Regions from separate parts of the Bradyrhizobium sp. CCBAU 45389 genome, predicted to be linked through region 2. Evidence: riboswitches for the same ligand, from Rfam matches in the RefSeq annotation. Region 2 holds a riboswitch; each other region holds the start of a gene.

The links. A riboswitch is a leader RNA that binds a small molecule or an ion and turns the genes downstream of it on or off. The one in region 2 is predicted to bind cobalamin.
Region 1: another riboswitch for cobalamin. It lies ahead of XH79_RS07865 (ribonucleoside-diphosphate reductase subunit alpha); the one in region 2 lies ahead of XH79_RS03445 (DUF1636 family protein).
Region 3: another riboswitch for cobalamin. It lies ahead of metE (5-methyltetrahydropteroyltriglutamate--homocysteine S-methyltransferase); the one in region 2 lies ahead of XH79_RS03445 (DUF1636 family protein).

What each region holds. Positions count from the first base shown of each region.
Region 1 covers NZ_LBIY01000066.1:3,081-10,841, reverse strand. Annotated here, with positions in the region: gene XH79_RS07875 (GNAT family N-acetyltransferase) at 1-342, shown strand, start outside; partial or broken gene XH79_RS07870 (transposase) at 779-925, shown strand; cobalamin riboswitch at 1,051-1,220, shown strand; gene XH79_RS07865 (ribonucleoside-diphosphate reductase subunit alpha) at 1,325-3,268, shown strand; gene XH79_RS07860 (ribonucleotide-diphosphate reductase subunit beta) at 3,259-4,332, shown strand; gene XH79_RS07855 (hypothetical protein) at 4,629-4,877, shown strand; gene XH79_RS07850 (outer membrane protein) at 5,611-6,384, opposite strand; gene XH79_RS07845 (AidA/PixA family protein) at 7,054-7,608, opposite strand.
Region 2 covers NZ_LBIY01000002.1:787,979-795,739, forward strand. Annotated here, with positions in the region: gene cobN (cobaltochelatase subunit CobN) at 1-3,074, opposite strand, end outside; gene cobW (cobalamin biosynthesis protein CobW) at 3,074-4,108, opposite strand; gene XH79_RS03445 (DUF1636 family protein) at 4,105-4,479, opposite strand; cobalamin riboswitch at 4,574-4,793, opposite strand; gene cobO (cob(I)yrinic acid a,c-diamide adenosyltransferase) at 4,834-5,469, shown strand; gene XH79_RS03455 (cobyric acid synthase) at 5,475-6,923, shown strand; gene cobD (threonine-phosphate decarboxylase CobD) at 6,912-7,761, opposite strand, start outside.
Region 3 covers NZ_LBIY01000084.1:93,969-101,729, reverse strand. Annotated here, with positions in the region: gene XH79_RS14875 (hypothetical protein) at 1-608, opposite strand, end outside; gene XH79_RS14870 (hypothetical protein) at 1,203-1,433, opposite strand; gene XH79_RS14865 (hypothetical protein) at 2,278-2,748, shown strand; gene XH79_RS14860 (hypothetical protein) at 2,754-2,960, opposite strand; gene metE (5-methyltetrahydropteroyltriglutamate--homocysteine S-methyltransferase) at 3,507-5,852, opposite strand; cobalamin riboswitch at 5,953-6,155, opposite strand; gene XH79_RS14850 (nodulate formation efficiency C protein) at 6,941-7,663, shown strand.

The sequences.
Region 1 (7,761 bases), on a different contig from region 2:
GAGGATATGGCACACTTGCGGCGGAGAATGGCCGAACATCGTCCCCACGAGCCACATTGGTATCTGCCACTCATTGCCGTCGATCCGAACTGGGTCGGAAAAGGGCTTGGCACGTTGCTGATGAACTACGCCCTTCAACGATGCGATGAGGACGGCATTGTTGCCTACCTCGAAAGCTCGAACCCTGAAAACATTCCCTTTTACCAACGTCACGGCTTCAAGGTCGTTGGTGAGATACAACACGGTTCTTCGCCGCCGCTCACGCCAATGTTGCGAACGGCTTCATTCCGACCCAGCAAGGCCGCGCCGCCGGATCGGCTCGTCACCCAGACTCAAGCATAGCTCCGCCTCATCCCGTTAGGATTGATTGCCAATAACCTGACATGACCGCGTTCGGTCAGGACGGCTTATGTTCGCGGCCAGACAACTGAGCACGTGAGACGGCTCGCCCGGCCTGCGAAAAGCATACGAATCGCCTCTTCGGCAAAGTTGGCACGTCTGATGTGAGAGCTGGCGGGGTCAAATCCACTAAGCGTGGGACATTGCCACGGGCGGCTGCATCGATTGCGGTCGGGCTCCAGACAATTTCTGATCTAAGGGCCACAGAAAGCGATGAATGGCGAGACGCGTATGGCTACCGAAACCCGATCCGGCCCAACTCAATTCGCGGACCGCGAACCGATCGATGCCAACATTCAGGATGTCCAGGGTTGCTGTTCCCCTGTTGGAGAATTTGCGACGCCACTTCCAAAGGCTTGAGCACATCTTGGCCGATCGCAGGCGCTGGGTCGTCGAGCGCACCTTTGCGTGGCTCGGCAGATGTGGGCATCTCTGCAAAGACTTCGAAGGTTCCGCCGCTACCGAGCTCGCCTGGCCGCTCGTCGCCCATCTGAGGCTCCTAACTCGCCGATTGGCCAGGCCTTGAGACATCTATGCTTTTTGAGTGAGGCTCTCAGGACAGGCGCTCGGCGAATTTCGAACCTCGACCTCGGGGCTGCTCCAACTGGTTAACTTGACTGTGCCGTCTTGACGAGTCTGGGCAACGGCTTCTATATGTGGTGTCGTCGTGGTTTTCAATTCGCATATATGGTGGCACGGAGTTAGGGGGAACCCATTGCGTCGGCAGCGGCTATTCCGAGGCATTAGCGCGACAGCGCTGGGAAGGCCGACAGCCGCAGCGACCCGCGAGCCAGGAAACCTACCGCGACAGAACCCATGTCCTCGGGCGGGGTGCCCGGTGGGTCGCTTGCAGCCGGGGACATTGGCCCGGTCTCCTCGCAAGTCGTCCGCACGGTCCCAGCCCCCAAATATCACGGGGTTGCCGATGTCGGCGTCTTACGATTTCGATCAGTATGGTCATCTCATTGAGCTGCCGAGTGTGCGGCAGCCCCCAGCGCAGGCAAAGCCTACCACACCTGAACTGTGTCTTGTGCAGCCCCCAGCATTGCCGGCTCCCCTGCCGAGGCCCCCCGCGCGATCGCCAACTCCGTCTGACCTTTCGCTCGATCGGTCGCGCGACGACCTGCTGACCTCGTTTGGTAGGCTGACGCTGACCGACCGCTATCTGCTCGCCGGCGAAGGCCTCCAGGACATGTTCGCCCGAGTGTCTTGCGCCTTCGCGGACAATGTTGCGCATGCCCAACGTCTATATGATGCGATGTCTCGGCTGTGGTTCATGCCGGCCACACCGGTGCTCTCCAACGGCGGCACGACGCGCGGCCTTCCGATCTCGTGCTTCCTTAACTCAGTGTCGGACTCGCTCGAAGGCATCGTCGGCACCTGGAACGAGAACGTCTGGCTTGCTTCCAATGGCGGCGGCATCGGCACCTACTGGGGTAATGTTCGCTCAATCGGCGAGAAGGCGAGGGGCGGCGTCACCTCGGGCATCATCCCGTTCATCCACGTCACGGACGGCCTCACGCTGGCGATCAGCCAGGGCTCGTTGCGGCGCGGCTCGGCGGCGGTCTATCTCGATATCCACCATCCCGAGATCGAGGAGTTCCTCGAGATCCGCAAGGCGTCTGGTGACTTCAACCGCAAGAGCCTCAACCTACATCACGGCATCAACGTCACCGACGAGTTCATGTGTGCCGTGGGCGCCGGCACCGCATTCGCTCTGCGCAGCCCGAAGACTAACGAGGTCGTCCGCGAGATCGATGCCCGCCAGCTGTGGCAACGCATCCTTGAGAACCGGCTGCAGACCGGCGAGCCTTATCTCTTGTTCATCGACACCGTGAACCGTGCGCTCCCCAAGCACCAGCGCGAGCTCGGCCTCAAGGTCTCGACCTCCAACCTGTGCAGCGAGATTACCCTGTCGACCGGCATCGATCATCGCGGCGAGGAGCGCACCGCGGTGTGCTGCCTGTCGTCGCTCAACCTCGAGACCTGGGACCAGTGGAATGAGGAGCCCGGCTTCATCGAGGACGTCATGCGCTTCCTAGACAACGTGCTCACGCACTTCATCACGGTGGCGCCGGACGGAATGAAGCGTGCCCGCTACGCCGCCCTGCGCGAGCGCTCCGTTGGCCTCGGCGTCATGGGCTTCCACTCGTTTCTCCAGGCCAAGGGCATTCCAATGGAGGGTACCCTGGCCAAGTCATTCAATCTGAACATGTTCCGAAAACTCCGTCGCGATGCCGATGCGGCATCCGTGGCGCTCGCTCGCGAGCGTGGCCCGTGCCCGGATGCCCTGGAACGCGGCGTGATGGCGCGCTTCAGCCACAAGATCGCAATCGCGCCGACCGCCTCGATCAGCATCATCTGCGGCGGCACCAGCGCCTGCACTGAGCCGATCCCGGCCAACATCTACACCCACAAGACGCTATCCGGCGCCATCTCGGTGCGCAATCCGCACCTCGCTAAGGTGCTGGCCGCGAAAGGCGCCGACACCTCGGCGACCTGGGAGTCGATCATCGCGCACGACGGATCGGTCGCCCATCTCGACATCCTGTCGGAGCACGAGAAAGCGATCTTTCGCACCGCCTTCGAGATCGACCAGCGCTGGATCGTCGAGCTTGCCGCCGACCGCGCCGCGTTGATTTGCCAGAGCCAGTCGATCAACCTCTATCTGCCGGCCGACGTCGATAAGTGGGACCTCCACATGCTGCACTGGACGGCGTGGAAGCGTGGGGTGAAGAGCCTCTACTACTGTCGATCAAAGTCGATCTCGCGCGCGGCGTTCGCCGGCAAGATTGCCGGGGATGCAACGCCGACGCAGCAGCCGGCGCGGCAGCGCACCGACTATGAGGAGTGCCTCGCATGTCAGTGATCGATCTGTCGCGCGCCGATCCGCGCACGTTGATCGGCAAGGGACGCGTCGGCCTCCTTGACTCGGCCGGCAGCTACGACGTCGATCGCTATGCCTGGGCTTACGAGTTCTGGAAGCGCCAGCAGCAGACCCACTGGATGGGCGAGGAGGTGCCGCTCGGCGCCGACCTCAACGACTGGGCTTCGGACCGCGTCACCGACAGCGAGCGCGCGCTGCTCACCCAGATCTTCCGTTTCTTCACTCAGTCGGACATCGAGGTCGGCGACAACTATTTCAAGCGGTACATTCCGATCTTCCAGCCACTCACCGTCCAGATGATGATGGCCGCTTTCACTAACATGGAGACGGTTCATATCGACGCCTATGCCCTGCTGCTCAAGACGCTCGGTATGCCTAAGACCGAGTTCGAGGCATTCCGCGGCTATGCACAGATGCGCGCCAAGGCGGACTACATGCACGAGTTCGGCGTCGACAGCGTGGCGGATGTCGCCCGTACCCTGGCGATGTTCGGCGCCTTCACCGAAGGCATGGCCTTGTTCGCCAGCTTCGCCATGCTGCTCAACTTCCCACGCCACAACAAAATGAACGGCATGGGACAGATCGTAAGCTGGTCAGTGCGCGACGAGAGTCTCCACTGCGAGGGCATCATCAAGCTATTTCACGAATGGCACCGCGAAACCGGCGCGGTGACGCGCCCCGTCCGCGACGACATTGTCGACGTAGCCAAGACCATGGTGAAGCTGGAGGAGAACTTCGTCGAGCTCGCCTTCGGCCTTGGCAAGATCGAGGGCATGCTGCCTGAGCATATCCACGCCTACGTCCGCTACGTCGCCGACTGGCGACTGGCCCAACTCCGGATTGCCCCGGTCTTCGGCTTCTTCGAGGCGAAGGAGGGCGGGTTCACCCAGCTCAAGGCGCATCCGCTGCCGTGGCTCGTCGAGATTCTCAATGGCGTCGAGCACGCCAATTTCTTCGAGCAGCGCGCCACGGAGTACTCCAAGGCGGCGAGCCGCGGCAGCTGGGACGGCGAAGACGGGGTGTGGGCGACTTTCGGCCGTATCTAGCCCATTTTATTCATGCTAGCGGCATTGACAGCGGCAGGCGCCGGTAGTCGTCGCCGTCACCCGCCAGCATGACAAAGGCATACAACCGGACCTCCTCATCGTGGCGTCTTGATTGCAGCGCGACAAAACCGGACACACAGATGGTTTGTTGGGTTAAGCCGGTACATGCGCCCCATTGCTGATGGCGGCTAGGGTTTACAGTATTTCCGCAGGTCGGTGAGGTGGGTCTCGTCAACCACCTTCATGAAGTCAATCAGCGCAACACGGCTACGCCCTTGAGCAGACGAATGTTCTCAATGATCGCCACGGCCGCCCCCCTCGTAGGGCTAGAGGGGATTACTATCACGCAATCGGAAGTTGTAAAGAGGGGCAACCCTGTCAAAGCGGGGCATCTTCATTGCAGCCCGGTCGGATCAGGCAAACCGATTTGTTCTTCATCCCCCTTCGCGCTTGATTTCGTCGCCGACCCACTGGCGGTCTTCCTCGGCCGTGGCTTCGCGGAGGTGATCTACTACGAGCAGACGCTGGCAATGCGGCTCGGATGACAGCCGCGTTTCTGCCCTAACACAAGAGTTCCGCTTCAGCGCTGCCGATCCACCTCTCGAGATTTTGCATCCGCTCTCCGAGGCGCTCCCAATTGATCCGCGCCAGCGGGGGTTCGGCAGGCTGATCGGGCGCAGAGATCGACAGCGACGATGACGCAAGCCATCACGTCGTCGACGTTATGTCCCACCCTCGCACGAGCGCCGCTTCGACCGCTCGTCGGCCTTTCGTCCGAGGTGGCCAGTGCGGCCTCGACCTGGTCGACCAAGTCGTAGCACGAAGGTGCGCCCGGCTCGCATTTCAGTGCGCTGCCTGTGCGATGAGCGTGCTGCGGCCGACCGGAACGATTGTAATCGATGACCTGTGTCTCCCTAAGCGAGGGCCGGGTTAACTACGACGGTCGACAAAACTATTTTTTGCCTCATCATTCTCCGACGGCCGGAAAGCCGACGGTGATGCAGGTGGAGGCACGGGGCCGGGAAATCGGCGCAGCCAGCCACTAAGCGGCTGGCGTTCGACCACGGCAGCACGCTTGAGTTCGCCGCGATCTTCGCCGTGGCGCTGCGTCATAACCAGATCAGCCAGATTCCTTTGAACCACGCCTAACCAGCTCGAGCCGATGTACCGACAAGAAGCCGATAGCGCCATTGATGCGAGTCCCTGTTGCCAAGGTTTCTATGCCGCGATGCGGCTCAGGATATTGGTGCGAACCCGCGTCATTTTGGCGAAGATCGATCAATAGGTCGTGGCGATCACGCCACCCCACCGGTAGTTCACACGGACCAAGCCGATATCGACGTCCTGACCGATACGGGCAGTCCCTGCAAAAGTGCCCACCGGAACACCCACGAGTCCGGGTGAAAAAAAGAAATCCACATCCCGACGACCCATGAACAGGTGGTCGTATTCAACGCCGATGGACCAGTTCGGAGCAAAGCCAAATTCAAGGCCCGCCCCTACCGTGCCGCCCCAACGAGTTTCGCTGCCGTTGTCGATAGTGAGCCCGGTCGCAAAATCGGAGACCCGGTATTTGTCACGGACGACTGCAGCCCCACCTCTTACATAGAGCAGCACGTTATTCCAGGCATAGCCGACTTGGCCCGTGAACAGGCCGAATGCATCAAGCGTGGAGTCATCCCGGACGCCTGCGAAAGCAAGGTTCGCGTTGGAGCCCTTGAAATCGGCCCAATTGCCCTGCGCCTCCAGACCGAACACCGAGTTCGCTATTTGCCAGCGGTAGCCGATTTGACCGCCGACCGTGCCTCCCGTCGCATGATGGCACCCCATGCCAACGGGCGGAGCGACGACCACGCCGCCGGCGTTGACCACGTCCCAGCACTGATGCGCAGAGCCGCCACCGCCATTGATGCCGACGTAGAAGCCGCTCCAATCATAGATCGGAATGACCACCGGAGGCGCTTTGACGTAGGAGCGCGCAGCCAGATCAGCGGCTGCGACAGGCGCGGCCAGCGCGATGAGGGCTACGGTGCCCGCCAGCAATTTTTTCATTCTTCTGAACCCCAGTTTCGAATTCGACGCCCCCGACGGGGTATTGACGACGATTGGCACGTTTCCGCCACCTCCATCAACTGCAAGGGTTGGTAGTTGACGGGGTCGCAAGCGCCGCCTGAGCGGCCGGTCGATGGGCAAAGTGCATGTCGGGTCGGTCGCGGATGCTGTCCGCCGACTGTTGATTAAGTGGCATGACCCGAAAATGTCTAATCGCGGTTACCCCTCCTGCGCGCCCTTCGAGCACATCAGCATGACAAGAGTCAGCCTCGACAGCGAGTCAGTTTCCTGATTGCAGCTGCTCCGCGTGTCCTCGTTCCGGCCGTATCGACCGTTCGTCGGCCATTGGATGCAAGTGTTCCCGCTTACGGCGAAGCTTCGACGGACGAGCCGCATTCCTCCACTTCGTTCCGGGCGGACGATGCATCCGCAGTAAGACGGAGGCGTGTGTAGGGGCCGGCGATAAGGCTCGGCGGCGCCGCATCGAGTTAAGAGTCCAGAATTTCTTGCTGCGGCTGGCCTTCTCGATCACGGGCTGTACCCTCGTCGATACATGAAATTTGAGCTGCGAAACGGGCCGAGCGACATCCCGAGAACTGGCTATTCCAGGAGCTCTCACAGAACTCCCAGCCGAGTTCGGGATTGAACGACCGCGCTCGGAGCGGCCGACTACGGCACCTCCCTGAGACCCGAGATGTTGATCTGGAGACGCCATCGGAAGTATCCCAGCACCAAGCAGGCCTTGTTCAAGACCATGAAGTTCAGATCGCAAGCCGCCACGCCATCGGCCAGCACTTGGCTCTGCCAGAAATGGTCGTCGATGCTTTGGTTGCCCGGCTGCAACAAATTCTCGAAGTTGGGCGTCGCGACGGTCAAGGCTCGGCGCTGGACAAGCTCAAAGGGGGAAAGGACATCAGCGTGTTCCTGCGCGATCCCATAAAACACGACGATATGCTCTCCTCTCAAGGCCAGGGCATTTCCACGGATGCGCAGATGGACGCCAGGCCTGACGGCCAGATCGAGATGGCCGTCATTGCTCCCGAGTGGCCCGCCATCGCGCGCGGCCAGGACATAGAGATGCTCACTGTCGACGCGTACGGGCGCATCGGGCGAGAGACTGACATTCGGATACCGTGACAGCAGCGTCTCGGCGTCGACGATGATGAGAACGGCAACGTGAGACTCGGAGCGCTGGCTCTTGGTTGAGGGTCTGTCTTTGGCCATTGCTGTTTCCCTTTCTCCCGACCGTGGGATGCTCGGCAACCGCGGAGCTTGCCAAGTGCTTGGGCCGACCGAACTGGATGGTGCTGACGGCGGATCGGTCCCATTCGAGAGCGACGCGAAAAAAGCGACAGCTGTCGAGAAGGCCGATCCGCC
Region 2 (7,761 bases):
AGATGCGGCGGCACGGCGCCGGCCAGATGGGCGAAGGCTGCCATATGCTCGAGCGTCGCGGTGATCTCGGCGGCGCCGCGAAAACCATGGCGCATCATGCCGGCGATCCAGGCCGGATTGGCGGCGCGCGCGCGAACCACGCGCGAGATCTCCTCGGTCAGCGTCCGCGCATGCGGCTGGTCGGGGCGCGTTGCGTCGAGATGATAGAGCGACGGCGCGGTCCCGCCGAGCTGTGCCGCGGCGGCCGCAATCCCCGCTTCATGCGCGGCGTAGTCGGCCGCGAGCAGCAGATCGGTTTCCGGCAAGTCCTGGACGTGGACAAAAGCATCGGCCGACGCGAGGCGCGTCTCGATGCCGGCTCGATCCGGCTTAATCTCGCCATCGGCGGAGAACGCCCAGGACGATGCCGACAGCCAAGCCTCGCCGGCCGCTTCGCGCGTCTCCGGCGTGAAGGCATCCGGGATCGCCGACAGGCCGACGCCGTATTGTCCGGGACGCGGCGCGAACACGCGCGACGCACGCTGGCGATACGGATTCTCCTCGCCCTCGTCGTCGCGCGCCGCGAGCGCCTCGGCAGCGGCCTCGAACAATTGCGCAAGCCCTGCAAAGACATCGCGAAACAGGCCAGATACGCGCAGGGTGACATCAATGCGGGGACGGCCGAGCTCGGCGGGCGCGATGATGTCGTAACCGGTGACGCGGCCGGAAGCGTGATCCCAGCGCGGCGCGAGGCCTGCCAGATGCAGCGCCATCGCAAATTCCTCGCCCGCGGTGCGCATTGTCGCCGAACCCCAGAGATCGACGACGAGCCCCTTCGGCCAGTCGCCGTGATCCTGCAGATGGCGCCGCAGCAGCTCTTCGGCGAGTTTTATCCCCTGCGCGTGCGCCGACGGGGTCGGCACCGCGCGGGGATCGACGGCGAAGAGATTGCGTCCCGTGGGCAGCACGTCCTGACGGCCGCGATAAGGCGAGCCCGACGGCCCCGGCGCGACTCGCTGTCCTGCGAGCGCAGCACGCAGGGCGTCGCGCTCCGCATCGCCACAGGCGCCGCGGCCAAACACGTGCAGGCCGTCGCCGAACTGGCTCTCCTTGAGATCGCAGACGAAGCGGTCGATGCGCGGGATCGCTTCGGCCGGTGCAGCAGAAGCATCCAGGCCAAGATCGTCTTCAAGGCCGGCTGCACGCGCCTCGTCGCGGATTGCCGCGATCAAACGCTGCCGGCGGGCTGGATCCAGACCATCGGCGGTCGAATATTCGTCAAGGAGCCGTTCGAGCCGACGCAGGCCTTCCGGCACGGCGGATTTTTCGAGCGGCGGCGGCAGATGGCCAATCGTGACGGCGCCGATGCGCCGCTTGGCCTGCGCGGCCTCGCCGGGATCGTTGACGATGAAGGGATAGATGATTGGGAGATCGCCGATCAGGGCTTCCGGCCAGCAGGCTGGAGACAGCGCCACCGATTTTCCGGGCAGCCATTCCAGCGTGCCATGTGCGCCCATGTGCACGACGGCATCAATCCCCTGCCCGCGGAGCCAGAGATAGAACGCGACATAGCCATGGCGCGGCGTGCGGGCGAGATCGTGATAATCGGCATCGCGCGAGGTGGCATCGCCGCGCTCCGGCTGGACCGCGATGATCGAGTTGCCGCAAGTGATGGCCGCGAAGTGAAACGCGCCGTCGCGGCAACTCGGATCAGTCTCCGGCGAGCCCCAGGCTTGCGCGAGATCATCCTGCAGCGATTGCGGCAGGCGCGCGAGCGCGGCGCGATAGTCGGCGACGCTCCAGGTCAATCGCTGCTTGAGCAGCGTATCGCCGAGTGCATGGATCGGCGCGACGCCGAAGCCGGCTTCCGCGAGATCGGATACCAGGGCCTCGACCGAAGCCAGCGCATCAAGACCGACCGCATGTGCGATCTGGTGCGGCCGGCCCGGATAGTTCGAGAGCACGATCGCCACACGCTTCTCGGCGGCAGGCTTCTCCGCAAGGTGCCGCCAGGCCGCGACGCGCGCGGCCACAGCCTTTACGCGCGCCTCATCGGGCCGGTGCGCCAAATGCGAAAACTGTAGATCCGGATCACGCACCGCGGCGGACTTGAAACTCACCACGCCCGTGAACACGCGGCCATCGACCTCGGGCAGCACCACATGCATCGCGAGATCGCCGGGCGAAAGGCCGCGCAGCGAGTCCGCCCAGTCTTCGCGACGCGCCGTGGAAAGCGCGACCTGGAAGACCGGACACAATGCAGCATCGAACGGCGTCGTGCCGCCGTCGCCAACCGCGGAAAACGCCGTCGCATTGACGATCGCAGCCGCCGGATTTTGCGCGAGATACGCGCCCAGCCAATCCGCAACGCCCGCGGCCTTCAACGAGGTGACGAACACGCCATGCGCGTCAAAACCCTTTTCGCGCAACGCGGCGATGAGGGCATCGACGGGGCCGGTGTCGGCAGCGGTGAGATAGGAGCGATAAAACGTCACCAGCGCGCGCGGCTTTCCCTCGCCCGGCGCCGGCGCCGCAATGACACCGCGCGCAGGATCGTAAAAGCCCATCTCGGGCACCGTCATCTCGCCGACGACCGGGCCTGCATAAAGCCCCGAGGCCAGCGCGAGCTGCGCGATCGCGGCTTGCGCCGCGACCGGGCCGCCGGTGTCGCAGAGCACCTTCAGCCGGCGCAGCGTCGAAACCGGCAGGGTCGAGTAGGCATCGAGCCTGACGTCGTCGCGACCATCGGCCGGCAGCACGGCCAGCACGATGCCGCGATCCTTGGCGAGTTGCTGCAGGGCCGCGAGCCCGTACGGCCAATAGGACTCGCCGCCGATCAGGCGCACCAGGATGCCGCGCGCCTGCGACAGCGTGCGCTCGATATAGGTATCGACCGACAGCGGATGACGCAGCTCCGCGAGATTGGCGAGCCGCAGCGACGGCAGGCCGTCGCGACCACGCCGCCAGCCGGCCGCAAACGCGGCAAGGTCGGAATCCGAGTACGAGAGCACCACGAGATCGGCCGGGTCCTGGCCGATGTCCCTTGGCGTCGCGGTCTCCTCCAGACCGCGGCTCTCGCGGAAGACGACGTGCATCAGATACCTAGTCCTGACCTGATCGCGGCCTCGTCGATGTCGCCATGCTCGCCGATCACGACGAGCTTTGACTGCCTGAGACCCGCGCCCCAGGGCTTGTCGAACTGGTGGCGCACGCGCTCGCCCACCGCCTGCAGCAACAGGCGCATCGGCTTGCCGGCGACCGCGATATAGCCCTTGGCGCGCAGCACGTTCTGCTCGCGCGCCAGACGCTGAACGGAAGCGACCAGCCCATCGACATCGGCAACCTCCGGAAGATCGATCACGACGGAGGCGAAATCATCGTGCTCGTGCTCCTCCTCGCCATCATGATGCGAGGGACGCGCGGCCAGATCGTTCTCGGCGGCGGCGCCGAGGCCAAGGATCACGCGCGCATCGATCGCACCGTCAGTCACGGGCAACATCGGCACGCGGCGCGGCATCTCGGCCGTGATTACAGCCTTCGCAGCTTCAATGCCGGCACTGCCGGCGAGATCCGCCTTGGTCAGCAGCACGATGTCGGCGCAGGCGATCTGATCCTCGAACACTTCCGATAACGGCGTCTCGTGGTCGAGATTTTCGTCCGCTGCGCGCTGCGCCTCGACGGCCGCCGGATCGGGCGCGAAGCGGCCGGCGGCCACAGCCTCGGCGTCGGCCAGCGCGATCACGCCGTCGACCGTGATCCGCGAGCGGATCTCCGGCCAGTCGAACGCCTTCAGCAGCGGCTTTGGCAGCGCAAGGCCCGAGGTCTCGATCAGGATGTGATCGGGCCGCACGGGGCGCGCCAGCAATTGCTCCATGGTCGGAATGAAATCGTCGGCCACGGTGCAGCAGATGCAGCCATTGGCGAGCTCGACGATGTTCTCCTCGGGGCAATTGGCGTCGGCGCAGGATTTGAGGATCTCGCCGTCGACGCCCTCGCTGCCGAACTCGTTGACGAGCACCGCGAGCTTCTTGCCGTTGGGATTGCTGAGCAGATGCTGAATCAGCGTCGTCTTGCCGGAACCGAGAAACCCCGTGACCACCGTAACAGGGACTTTTGCGAGCGAGTTCATTCGGCGGCCTCCGGCAACACGGCAATGGGGGGAATGCGGGCAAGCGACTGCTTGCGGAAGATTTCGGGACGGCTGCGCCAGGGCACGAGGCCGTCGGGCGCGGCCGCATAGGCTGCGGCACCCGCGACGACGTCCTGCGCATTCGCATCCGACAGGCGGCCATAGACATAGGACCAGCGGCCGGGCGCGCTGAGCGCGACCGAGCAGCCCTGGCTGCATGCGGACAGGCATTCGACGGGAACCACATTGACGCCCTCGGGCACGCCCGCCTCGAGGATCGCACCATGCAGGCGCTTGCCGGGCGTCGTCTCGCCCTCGCCCAGCGTCTGGCCGGCGCGGCAGGTGATGCAGACGTGAAGTGTGACGGTCATCGCCTCTTCCAGAATAAACGGCGGAGGCGAAGAGGCCCACGAACCGTCTTGCGAGGGCCCGCTTCCCCGTCGCGGAACACCCCGTCCGCCGGTCCAAAACTCGTCCGCGCTGGCAGGTCTCCCGGCTTGCGGAGCAGGGTTTTGCCCTTCGATCCCCGCCTTCCCGATCCCCGTGGGAATCAGTGGCTTCGGGCATCTCTCCGGTCACGGTCGCGGGGGCGGCTGCATTTTGGGCCCAAATCTTGCCGATTCGGACCCTATCGCATTCCCTCTTCGCCTGTCATAGGACAGGAACCAACGCCGGGCCACCATTTGCCCCCGGCCGCCTCTTGTCAAGCCGAAGGACCCCATCCGATGACGCCTGATCCGGATACCCAAACGGCCGAGGAAACCGACGCCCGGCACGCCCAGAAGATGGCGAAGAAGAAGGCCGCCCGCGACAAGATCATGGCGACCAAGAGCGGCGAAAAGGGCCTCATCATCGTCCACACCGGCGCGGGCAAGGGCAAATCCTCCTCCGCCTTCGGCATGATCGTCCGCTGCGTCGCCCACGGCTTCCCCTGCGCGGTCGTGCAGTTCATCAAGGGCGCCTGGGACACCGGCGAGCGGCGCCTGCTCACCGGCCATTTCGGCGACCTCTGTCAGTTCCACGCGATGGGCGAAGGTTTTACCTGGGAGACGCAGGACCGCGCCCGCGACATCGCCGCCGCGCGCGCCGGCTGGGAGAAGGCCAAGGAGCTGATCCTCGATTCGAACTTGCGCATGGTCGTGCTCGACGAGATCAACATCGCGCTGCGCTACGATTATCTCGACATCGCGGAGGTGGTCGACTTCCTGACGACCTCGAAGCCGCCGATGACGCATGTCGTGCTCACCGGGCGCAACGCCAAGGACGAGTTGATCGAGATCGCCGATCTCGTCACCGAGATGACGCTGGTGAAGCATCCCTTCCGCTCCGGCATCAAGGCGCAGGCCGGCGTCGAGTTCTGAATTCGATGGCGCGCGCATTGATGATCCAGGGGGCCGGCTCGGACGTGGGCAAATCGCTCATCGTGGCCGGCCTCGCGCGTGCCTTCACGCGGCGGGCCTTGCGCGTGCTTCCGTTCAAGCCGCAGAACATGTCGAACAATGCGGCCGTCACGGTCGATGGCGGCGAGATCGGTCGCGCCCAGGCGCTGCAGGCGCTTGCCGCCGGCGTCGAGCCGCACACGGACATGAACCCGGTGCTGCTCAAGCCCGAGACCGATGTCGGCGCACAGGTCGTCGTCCACGGCAAACGCATTGCGACCGCGCGTGCGCGCGAATATGCGGCGATGAAGCCGTCGCTGATGGGTGCGGTGATCGAGAGCTTTGAGCGGCTGAAGGCGCGATCTGATCTGGTGCTGGTCGAAGGCGCCGGCAGTCCGGCCGAGGTCAACCTGCGCAAGGCCGACATCGCCAATATGGGCTTTGCTCGCAAGGCGGATGTCCCCGTCGTGCTGGTCGGCGACATCGACCGCGGCGGCGTCATCGCCCAGCTCGTCGGCATCAGGACGGTGATCGATCCTGAAGATGCTGCGATGATTCAGGGTTTTGTCATCAACAAGTTCCGCGGCGATCCCACGCTGTTCGATGATGGCTACAGACTGATCGAGGCGAAAACATCGTGGCGCGGCTTTGGCGTGCTGCCCTGGTTTCCGCGTGCCGGCGAGCTGCCGGCCGAGGACGCGCTGGGCCTGAGCGACGCGCGCAAGCCGGGCCGCTGCAAGATCGCGTGCCTGGCGCTGTCGCGGATTGCCAATTTCGACGATCTCGATCCACTCAAGCTCGAGCCTGGCGTCGATCTCATCATGGTGCGTCCGGGCGAGCCGATCCCCGGCGATGTCCGTCTCGTCATCATCCCCGGCTCAAAATCCACGCGCGGCGATCTCGCCTTCCTGCGCGCGCAGGGCTGGGACATCGATCTCATGGCGCATCACCGCCGCGGCGGCCATGTGCTCGGCCTCTGCGGCGGCTATCAGATGCTCGGGCGCAGCGTTTCCGACCCTGAGGGCATCGAAGGCCCTGCGGGCGACACACCGGGCCTCGGACTTCTCGATGTCGAGACCGTGATGAGCCCGCAGAAGACGCTGACGCGCGCCACGGCCGTGCACGCCGCGACCGATCAGCCGATCCAAGCCTACGAAATCCACATCGGCCGCACCGACGGGCCGGATCGCGCGCGTCCGTTCGCCAGCCTGAACGGCGAGCCGGAAGGCGCGATCTCGCACGATGGGCGCGTGCAGGGCAGCTACTTGCACGGCCTCTTCACCTCGGACGATTTTCGCAAAGCGTATTTGGCAAAGCTCGACATTCCCGCGGGCGAAGAGCCATATCACGCCCGGGTCGAGAGCGCGCTCGATGCGCTCGCCGACCACATCGAAAAGCATCTCGACGTCGAAGGCCTGCTCGCGCTAGCGCGCTAGAACCTCGGCAAGGCGCGACCATTCGGCTTCGTTGCCTGGAAGCCCGAGCCGCAGCCATGTCGGCTCTTTCGCGAAGACGCGCGACCAGATATGGGCGCGCGCGAGCTTGTCCTGTGCAGTCAACGCGTCGGGCGTCTCGTAAAGACGAAACAGCGGCGTGCCGCCAATCAGCGACCAGCCTTGCGACTGTACCATCGCGTCGAGCCGTATGCTGTCGCGCACAAGCCGCGCCGTTGTCGCCTCGGCCCAGGCATCGTCAAACAATGCGCGGCAGCCGATGGCGATCGCCGCTCCCGAGATCGGCCATGGGCCCGATGCCGCCGCGAGCTTGCCGACATCGGCGGCATTGCCGATCGCGAATCCAAGCCGCAGGCCGGCCAACCCGTAAAACTTGCCGAAGGAGCGCAGGATCAGCAGTCTCGGCCGATCTGCCTCCGGCGCGAGCGACAGATGCGGAACGACGTCGGCGAAACTCTCGTCGACGACGAGACGGCCGACGCGCGGCAGCAGTGCGAGCAAATCATTGGGCGTATGGCAGCGGCCATCGGGATTGTTGGGATTGACGATGATGGCGAGGTCCGCGCCTGCCAATGCCTCGAAGTCCCTGACCTCCTCGACATCCCAGCCCGTAGCCGAGAGGACCCCGGCATATTCGTTGTAGGTCGGTGCGAGAATGCGAGCGCGGCCGCACGGCGCGAGTTGCGGCAAGAGTTGAATGGCGGCTTGCGCACCGCCCATCGCGACGAGTGGTGCGCTCGTGCGATAGGCGTGCCGCGCCGCCTGATGCAACGCATCGATCTCAGCCCGCGACGGCAGCGCGCTCCAGGCGCGCATGCTC
Region 3 (7,761 bases), on a different contig from region 2:
ACGTCATAGGGATGCGTTCCGGGATTTGAAATCGGTTCCGTTGGGCCACCGGTCGTTGATAGGACGTAGGAACGGTCGAATGACCGGTCGGTCATCAACGGGCGCGGCATCACTGACCATCGCGCGCCTTGGTCGAAATAGGACGCGAAGATTGGTTTGAGAAATTGTGTCTCGAAGTATCGTGAGCGGAGCATAGGAGGGGTCTCGATCACTTCGTCTCCAACCACCAAAGCTATGTCGCGGACATTGAGCGGCGGCACGACTGCCGCCGACCAGGCAAGGGTGCGAACCTCCACGCTGGAGGCATCGAGGGTCATCGGTCGATGTACGGTCACGTTAAGCGCCCGCAACGTGTTCACGATTCCTTCGACGTCCTCGTTCAATTCGTCCAGGTAGCGGTCCTTGATCCGATGGCGGACCCGTGCGCCAGCTTCCGTACCTGCTACCGCAGACGAGAGACGCGGATAATACCACTCCGAGCGGACCTTAAGATTGTCAAAAAAGAATAGATCGAAAGAGAGTTCGCGATCGTGAGCCGCATAATTAGTGGCCGTACCCACTATGACTTCCTTCAATCTCGACCACTCGTCGTACGAATTTAAGGCCACGCTTACCTCCTAGCAGCGCGATCTTCCGCTCTCTGCTTTTCCGAGATCCCGCTTGGGTCGATAGGTCAGATGCGCGCTACGCTATTGCCGGATACGTGCTCTATACCACCAATTCAACCTATCTGACTTGGGAGGCTCGCCACGGGGCGATGGCGTATTGGCCGTCCCTTCAGGATTCCAACACGACTGCCGACGTCGTGCCGTTTCTATAAGTGGAACGTGTGCTACAGTAAGGCTACCGCACGAAATGGCAGCGGGCGGAAGTAAGCTTGATCCGGAGCGGCGCCGCCAAGGTTCAAAGGGAACGCTGGCCATTGTAAAAAGCGAGGTACGTCCGATCGAGACGCCGGCGTCGGACGCACGTGCCGTAGGCATGCTCGACGACCACGATGTCGCGCCCGGCGCCCAAGCTGTCTACGCTGAAGGCGATGCCATGACTGGCGAGCACAAACGTCGCGGGCGAAAACTACGAGACTTAGTCGGTGTTGAAGACTCAAGCTTCCGTGGAACAAATCGGGAAGTACAACGCCCTTTGCTCATTCAGGAGAGCTCGTCCTTGCGGGATGCTCAAAAGGCTGATGTGGACGGATTAGCTCATGCAGGCGGGGTTCGAAGCTCCAACACATCGGCGAAGATTGTCCAATCGCGGACTCTCTTTTGCCTGCAGAAATCGGTCTCCGCCTGCTGTGCAGCAGCACTCAGCGAGGCGGCATCGACCTTGAATGCTGCCTGGCATGCACGATGCTCACCGCCGGTATCGTCGCAGACGGTCTTAATAAACCGAACGTTAAATGAAGGCATGACCCTCTCTTCCTGTTCGCTCATCCACTATCTGCCATTCGCCCTTAGAGTATTTGATTTGCCTCAAGCAGCATCCCGAGAGCTCTGTCCGCTCCTCCGAAGACAGGTCGTATAGCAGCGCGGCGCCAGCCTCCTGTTGTCGCGAAGAACCGCGATCGCTTGCCGGCTCATCGCGGCCGGATTTCTATATGCGCCGACGGGCTGCTATACGCGCAAGCGATCGCGGGGCAATGCGCATCCCGAACCTGCATCCGACGGTCCACTTGCCGGCGCGACAGCAGAGCCGATCATCAGGCTTGTCGTCGATGAGCCCGGTCCAGGACCTCAGTGCCAAAGCTTAAGGGTGGGATCAGCGCCGGCAAAGCTACCGACAATGAAAGGCGGAACATCGATCGACGATTCGGGTGGACGGAGCAATGAGGAAAATGCCGTCGTAGCCCGTGGGCGTGAGTTGCGCCTCAAATCAACATGCTGGGCGTTGCAGAGAAACGCGAGGCGCTGGCGGAAGCGCGAGTTCGGACATGTCGACTGTCAACGCGGGCGTCTGCGGCTCGTTGTGTCCGTTCGAGCTCGACCAATCCCGAACGGGCACGCACCACTTTTTGACCCGCATCAACGCTACGGCGGCTGCGTCCTGATAGAAGTATCTTCCAGTAAGGTCAGACGCATGGCAGACAGAAAGATTTGACGCCCATGATGCTTTCATGTCCGGGTACCAGCGACCGTTTTTTAGGACTGCTGCCGGGCGCAGCCGAGCCGCGGGCCAATGACCTGCACATGATAGGTTGCGCCGCTCGCGACGGCGTCTACTTTATCGGCCTGCGGACCGGCCCGACTATGGGCTCCGAGCGGAGCTACGCTCATCCTAATGCTGTTAAGCGAATCCGAGGTCTTTGCGCTCTCGCTGGATGGGCTGCGCGGCGCGCGCGAGGGCGCGGCCGAGCTCACCCACACACCCAGCAGGATGACGCCGCAGGACAGGGAATGTCTCACCAATAAGGGACGTGACATGACAGAAAGCCGGACCATTTACCCCGCCGCGGGCCAGATTGCTGGAGCTGCAGTCCAGTTTAGCTTGTGCGGTACAGCTACAAATACCAACAACCGAGTTCTTGAGCTGATCAGATCGATTCGACGGAAGCTCGGGCGTTCTTTCGTGGCGGAAGTCAAAATGTTTCAGTTCGCGAGCGGATCGTGTTCTGTTCACAACAGCGCATGGCCGATTAGCCCTATCGCCGCGGCTAACGCGATCGACACCCCGGGCCGTCCGCGCGATATCGGGCCGAGCCTGTCCGCGCGGAACCCAAGTAACGTGCGTAGTCTTCACAAGGTTATCTGAATTTGTCAGCCCGCAGCAATGAACACCGACCAGGATCCAATGGCGATCTGATCTGGGAGCGGCTCGAAACGGTGCCGCCACACGATCAGGATCTGGAGATTGCCGTGATCGAGGGTAATTCGATTCACCGGGTTGTCTTTCCTTGCCGTCGGGTCTTCGGCGGATGGATCAACGCGAATACCGGAAAGCACGTCGCCGTGCAGCCAACGCATTGGCGTATCTGGCCGCGATAGCGGCGCTATCCTGCAAAATGGACTGGCGTGAGTTGGGCGGGGACCGCCCTGCCGTGCGCTCTTCGGAAACTATGCAGCGTCGATCGAATGAGCGAGCCTGACGGGAATCATCTCCGAGCAGACCGAAGCGTGGTGGGTGCCTTGCTTTCAGTCAAGCATGACTTTTCTCGTTGCTGTCGCAACCGTTGCCATCGTGCTCAGGAGCGACAAACGTCGGTGTAGATTTTTAACTCTCAGGCTGTACGGTCGCATACCACCGCATAATTTAGCTGCGATAAACTCGTGCTTTATAATAGGCGCAGATCCTTTGGCGAATGTTGTCGCCTTGATCGAACCATCAGCTATTCTCCCTCGGCCGACGAAAGTAGCGCGACGCGTCACCGTCGTTCCTCCGACCCTGCACCTTCCCCGGTCCACGAAATGGACCGGACATTCTTGTTGGCGCCAGGGCTTGCCTCGACATTGTGGAAAGCGCAAATGGCCACAAGCGAATTAGCTTTGGCGAGAACAGACCCGGGCTCGGGATCAATGGTTTTGCGGATAGGCTGCAGCGCGCAGTTCGCGAGCGGCAGCGACCATGTTGGTTAGCGCAGGCCGAACCTCCTCCCATTTACGCGTTTTTAGGCCGCAGTCCGGATTGACCCAAAGCTGCGAATCCCGCAAACGCGTCCGAGCTAGCACCATCAGCTGCTTCATTTCGCCCGCCTCGGGAACGCGTGGAGAGTGGATGTCGTACACGCCAGGTCCGATTTGATTTGGATATTCGTACTTCTTGAATGCATCCAGTAGCTCCATTTTCGAGCGGGACGACTCGATCGAAATGACATCCGCATCCATTGCAGCGATCGCAGCGATGATATCGTTAAACTCAGAGTAGCACATATGTGTATGGATTTGCGTTTGATTGGCAACTCCCGATGAGCAGATGCGGAAGCAATCTCCGGCCCAATCGAGATATGCCTTCCAGTCCGATCGGCGCAATGGCAATCCTTCGCGGAGTGCAGCTTCGTCGATCTGGATCATGGCCGCACCGGCATTCTCGAGATCCCGGACTTCGTCGCGGATCGCGAGCGCAAGCTGACGGCAGACCTCGCTTCTAGGAATATCATCGCGAACAAACGACCAGTTCAGGATCGTCACCGGTCCGGTCAACATCGCTTTCATCGGCTTACTGGTTAGTGATTGCGCGTAGCGCCACCATTCCACGGTGATCGGCTTCGACCGTACTACGTCCCCAAACAGGATCGGGGGCCTGACGCAGCGCGAACCATAGGACTGTACCCATCCATTCCTGGTAAATGCGAAGCCGGCGAGTTGCTCGCTAAAGTACTGCACCATGTCATTACGCTCGAATTCGCCGTGCACGAGGACGTCAAGACCGATGTCTTCCTGCCAACGTACGGCGCGGGCTATCTCCTCCTTGAGGAACCTGTCGTATTGTTCGTCGCTCATCGCACCTCGCGCATGCGCCGCACGAGCATTTCGGACCTCTGTGGTCTGTGGAAACGATCCGATCGTCGTGGTAGGAAAATCTGGTAGTCCAAAGCGTTTCCTTTGGATCTCGGAACGGCGGGCAAATGGGCTGGCGCGCCGGCGCATCGTCTGGTCGATCGTCCTCATCCGGACAGCGACATTGGCATCATGGATCTTCGGCGAAGTCCGGCGGGCAGTCACAGCGCGTTCCGAATCGGCAAGAGCTAGCCCAACATTCTGGTCGCCTGCGAGTACCCGCCCCAGGATCGCAAGCTCACGCATCTTCTGAACCGAGAAAGCAAGCCAGCTCTTGACCTCGGACGTAAGCCCGGTCTCGAGTTCAACATCGACCGGCACGTGAAGCAGCGAGCAGGATGGAGCGAGCTGCACACGGTGCCTGCCGAGCTTCGCAATCGCTGGATCCAGCCGCTGACGGAGCGACGACAAGTTCGAGCGCCATATGTTCCGGCCGTCGATCACACCGAGCGACATGATGAGATCTCTTCGGCCCTCAGCAATGATTTGATCCAATAGCTCTGGCGCTCGAACAAGATCGAGGTGCAGACCGGAAACTCGCAGGTTCAAGGCAGTATTTAGATTGTCGCCTAGCGCGCCGAAATAGCTGGCAACCATGATCTTGATGGCCGGTCCCTCCTTTGCGAACCGGTTATAGGCATGTAGCAAAGATTTTCGCGCCGCCTCATCGAGATCAAGGGCCAGGCAGGGCTCGTCAAGCTGAACCCAACTAGCCCCTCGTTCGGCCAATTCATGCAGAACGTCGATATAGACCGGTATCAGATCATCCAAAAGGGAGAGGGGCTGGAACGCGCTATCGGCACTCTTGCCGAGCTTCAAGAATGTGACCGGCCCGATCAGGACCGGGCGGGTCTGAAAGCCAAGAGCCTTTGCTTCCTCGTACTCTTCAATGGGTTTGCGAGAGCACAGTCTGAACGCTTGTCCCCTGTAGAACTCGGGAGTCATGTAGTGGTAGTTGGTGTCGAACCACTTGGTCATTCCCTGCGCGGGTGCGCCAGATCCCCGTGGGCTCTGACCGCAACTCGCATCCTGGTCGTCGCATTGTGATCCGCGGGCCATGGCGAAGTACGTCTTGAGCGAAACGGATTCTCCTTTCGAGGCGTAGATCTCCGGGATGGCCCCAACCATGACACTTGTATCGAGCACCTGATCATACAGCGAGAAGTCGTTCGACGGAATGATAGTGACGCCGAGAGATTTCTGACGAGCCCAGTTCGCTGCGCGCAGGCCGGATGCGTCCTCGTGCAACTGCTGTTCGCTGATCTTTCCGGCCCAGTAGCTTTCGAGAGCGAGTTTGAGCTCACGCCTTGGACCGATGCGTGGCGTTCCGAGCGTAGCGATTGGAAGAGAGCGAAGAGACATAGCATCAACCCCTGTTGGGGACAGAGGCCATGGCGGACGCAGGCAGGGGAGTCGCGCGTGCGACGGCTGCTTGGCGCACCACCGAGACACCCCGCCCGTGGACCAATATTTTGTCGGGGCAGGTCTCCTGGCTTGCTGGTCATCGCTGCTGTCCGGCCTTCCCGAAGCCTTGGAGGCTTCAGTGACATCGTTGGACAGCGGCTCGCCGCTTACAGTTGCGGGGGCAGCGCCGGCATTCGCACCGGCTTCCCTCTTAGCTCCGGATTAAATGGGCACCGGAGAACCTCGACGGCCGTGGATTATCGGCAGGAGAACTCTTCCGTCAACCTCTCAGATTGTGTGCCAAGCCAATCTGCGACATTTGCTAGGCGAATGAGCGTGCATGTGTATGATTCACCACCATCTAGAGACATTCTCCAATCAGAGATGCAGTAATCAGACATGTCTTTGTCAGATGTCTCAATGAGCATCGGAGGTGCGTCGAGGCGATGCGGCGCGCCAGACCGATGAAAGGGACAGAAGCAGCTTGCCGGCGGGGAGTACCGCTGTTTCGCGCAGAATACTGGCGATGCGGCTTCCGATTTCCAGAGGCTCGCCCAGCACCTCCGTTGGCCAGCTGTTTTCGGACTAAAGGATCTACATCGAATAGGCCAAGGCACAAGGATACAACAGCTGCGGCGGATACACTGAATGAAGACATCGAAACGGGCGCAGGTCGGAAAGTCGACAAGAGGGACACAGAAATCGTGGAAATTTCTGTCTATTGCCTGGCACGAAGAATGCAATCGCTCGGCATGCCCAATCTCCTCCTGCTGGGCATGTCCAGCTCAGCCAATTGACGCTGTCGCTGGCGAGGGAAGTCAGCGGCGCGTGACATAGAGGGGAGCGCCTGCTGGCGCGGGAGAGCGGTGCCCCCTAGCATCTCGGGACATTTCTTGCGCTCGCTCATAGCAGGTTCAAGGTTGCCCGCTTTGAAAGATGTCTGGATGAAACGCGATAGGCTGAGGGTTATGAAGAGAATGTCTGGAAGAGCAGCGCCATGGCTTTGCCTGGGCGGATTTCTAATCTGCCTCGCCTGGCCGGCTGCCATGAGCACCAATATTCGCGCCAGCGACAGCCCCATTGTCGAACGACTCAAGTCAACTTGGCGAGCGCAAAATGGTGAGACGATCGAACAAATCATCTCCAATGTTTCGATGGTGGCCCAGTTCGTCCCTCAAATGTGGGGCGTTGTTGAACTTGGCCAAAACGACTTTGTTTTCGTTTCGTGGACCAGGCACCGGGACAACAAATCGGACGAACAGTACGTTATCGCCTGGAAAGTCGCGCCCGACGGTACGATTGAACTCGCCTCAACGTATGCGAAGCCGATGGAGTTGGGCTGGCGCGCCCTGGCGCTCTCGTTGATCGCCACTGAAGTCGCAGATGGCGAACGGGGCGCAAATCTTAACTTTCTGCATGATCCGACCAACTTCAACTTTGTGAGTACGCCGCAAGGCCAGCTCGGCGATCTTCTGCGGCACGGCCGCTGCACTATCATCGATCCTGTTGGAGTGGACTACCTACCGAAGCGGAATGACAAGCCGACCGAGAAAGGTGATATGTGGCGCATTCTGCTCGTGGTGAACTGTAGTATCCAAGGACCACGTTATTTTACACACAATGGGGTCATCTCCTTCGAGAAGAGCGAAGGACCTGATTGGGAGCCACAATCCTCCTTTGCCAAGCGCATCGCGAAATTCCCTCCTGGCTCCTGGTTCCAACCTACCGAGCCAAAGGAAGAGGAAGACTTAGGAGAGCAGAGGCCTTAGTAAACCATCTTGCAGCGCAATATCGCGCCGCAGCCCGTCCATGGCCGGGCGCGTCGGAGCCTACTGCAGACATACCCGCTCTGTTGTTTAGGGCTCCG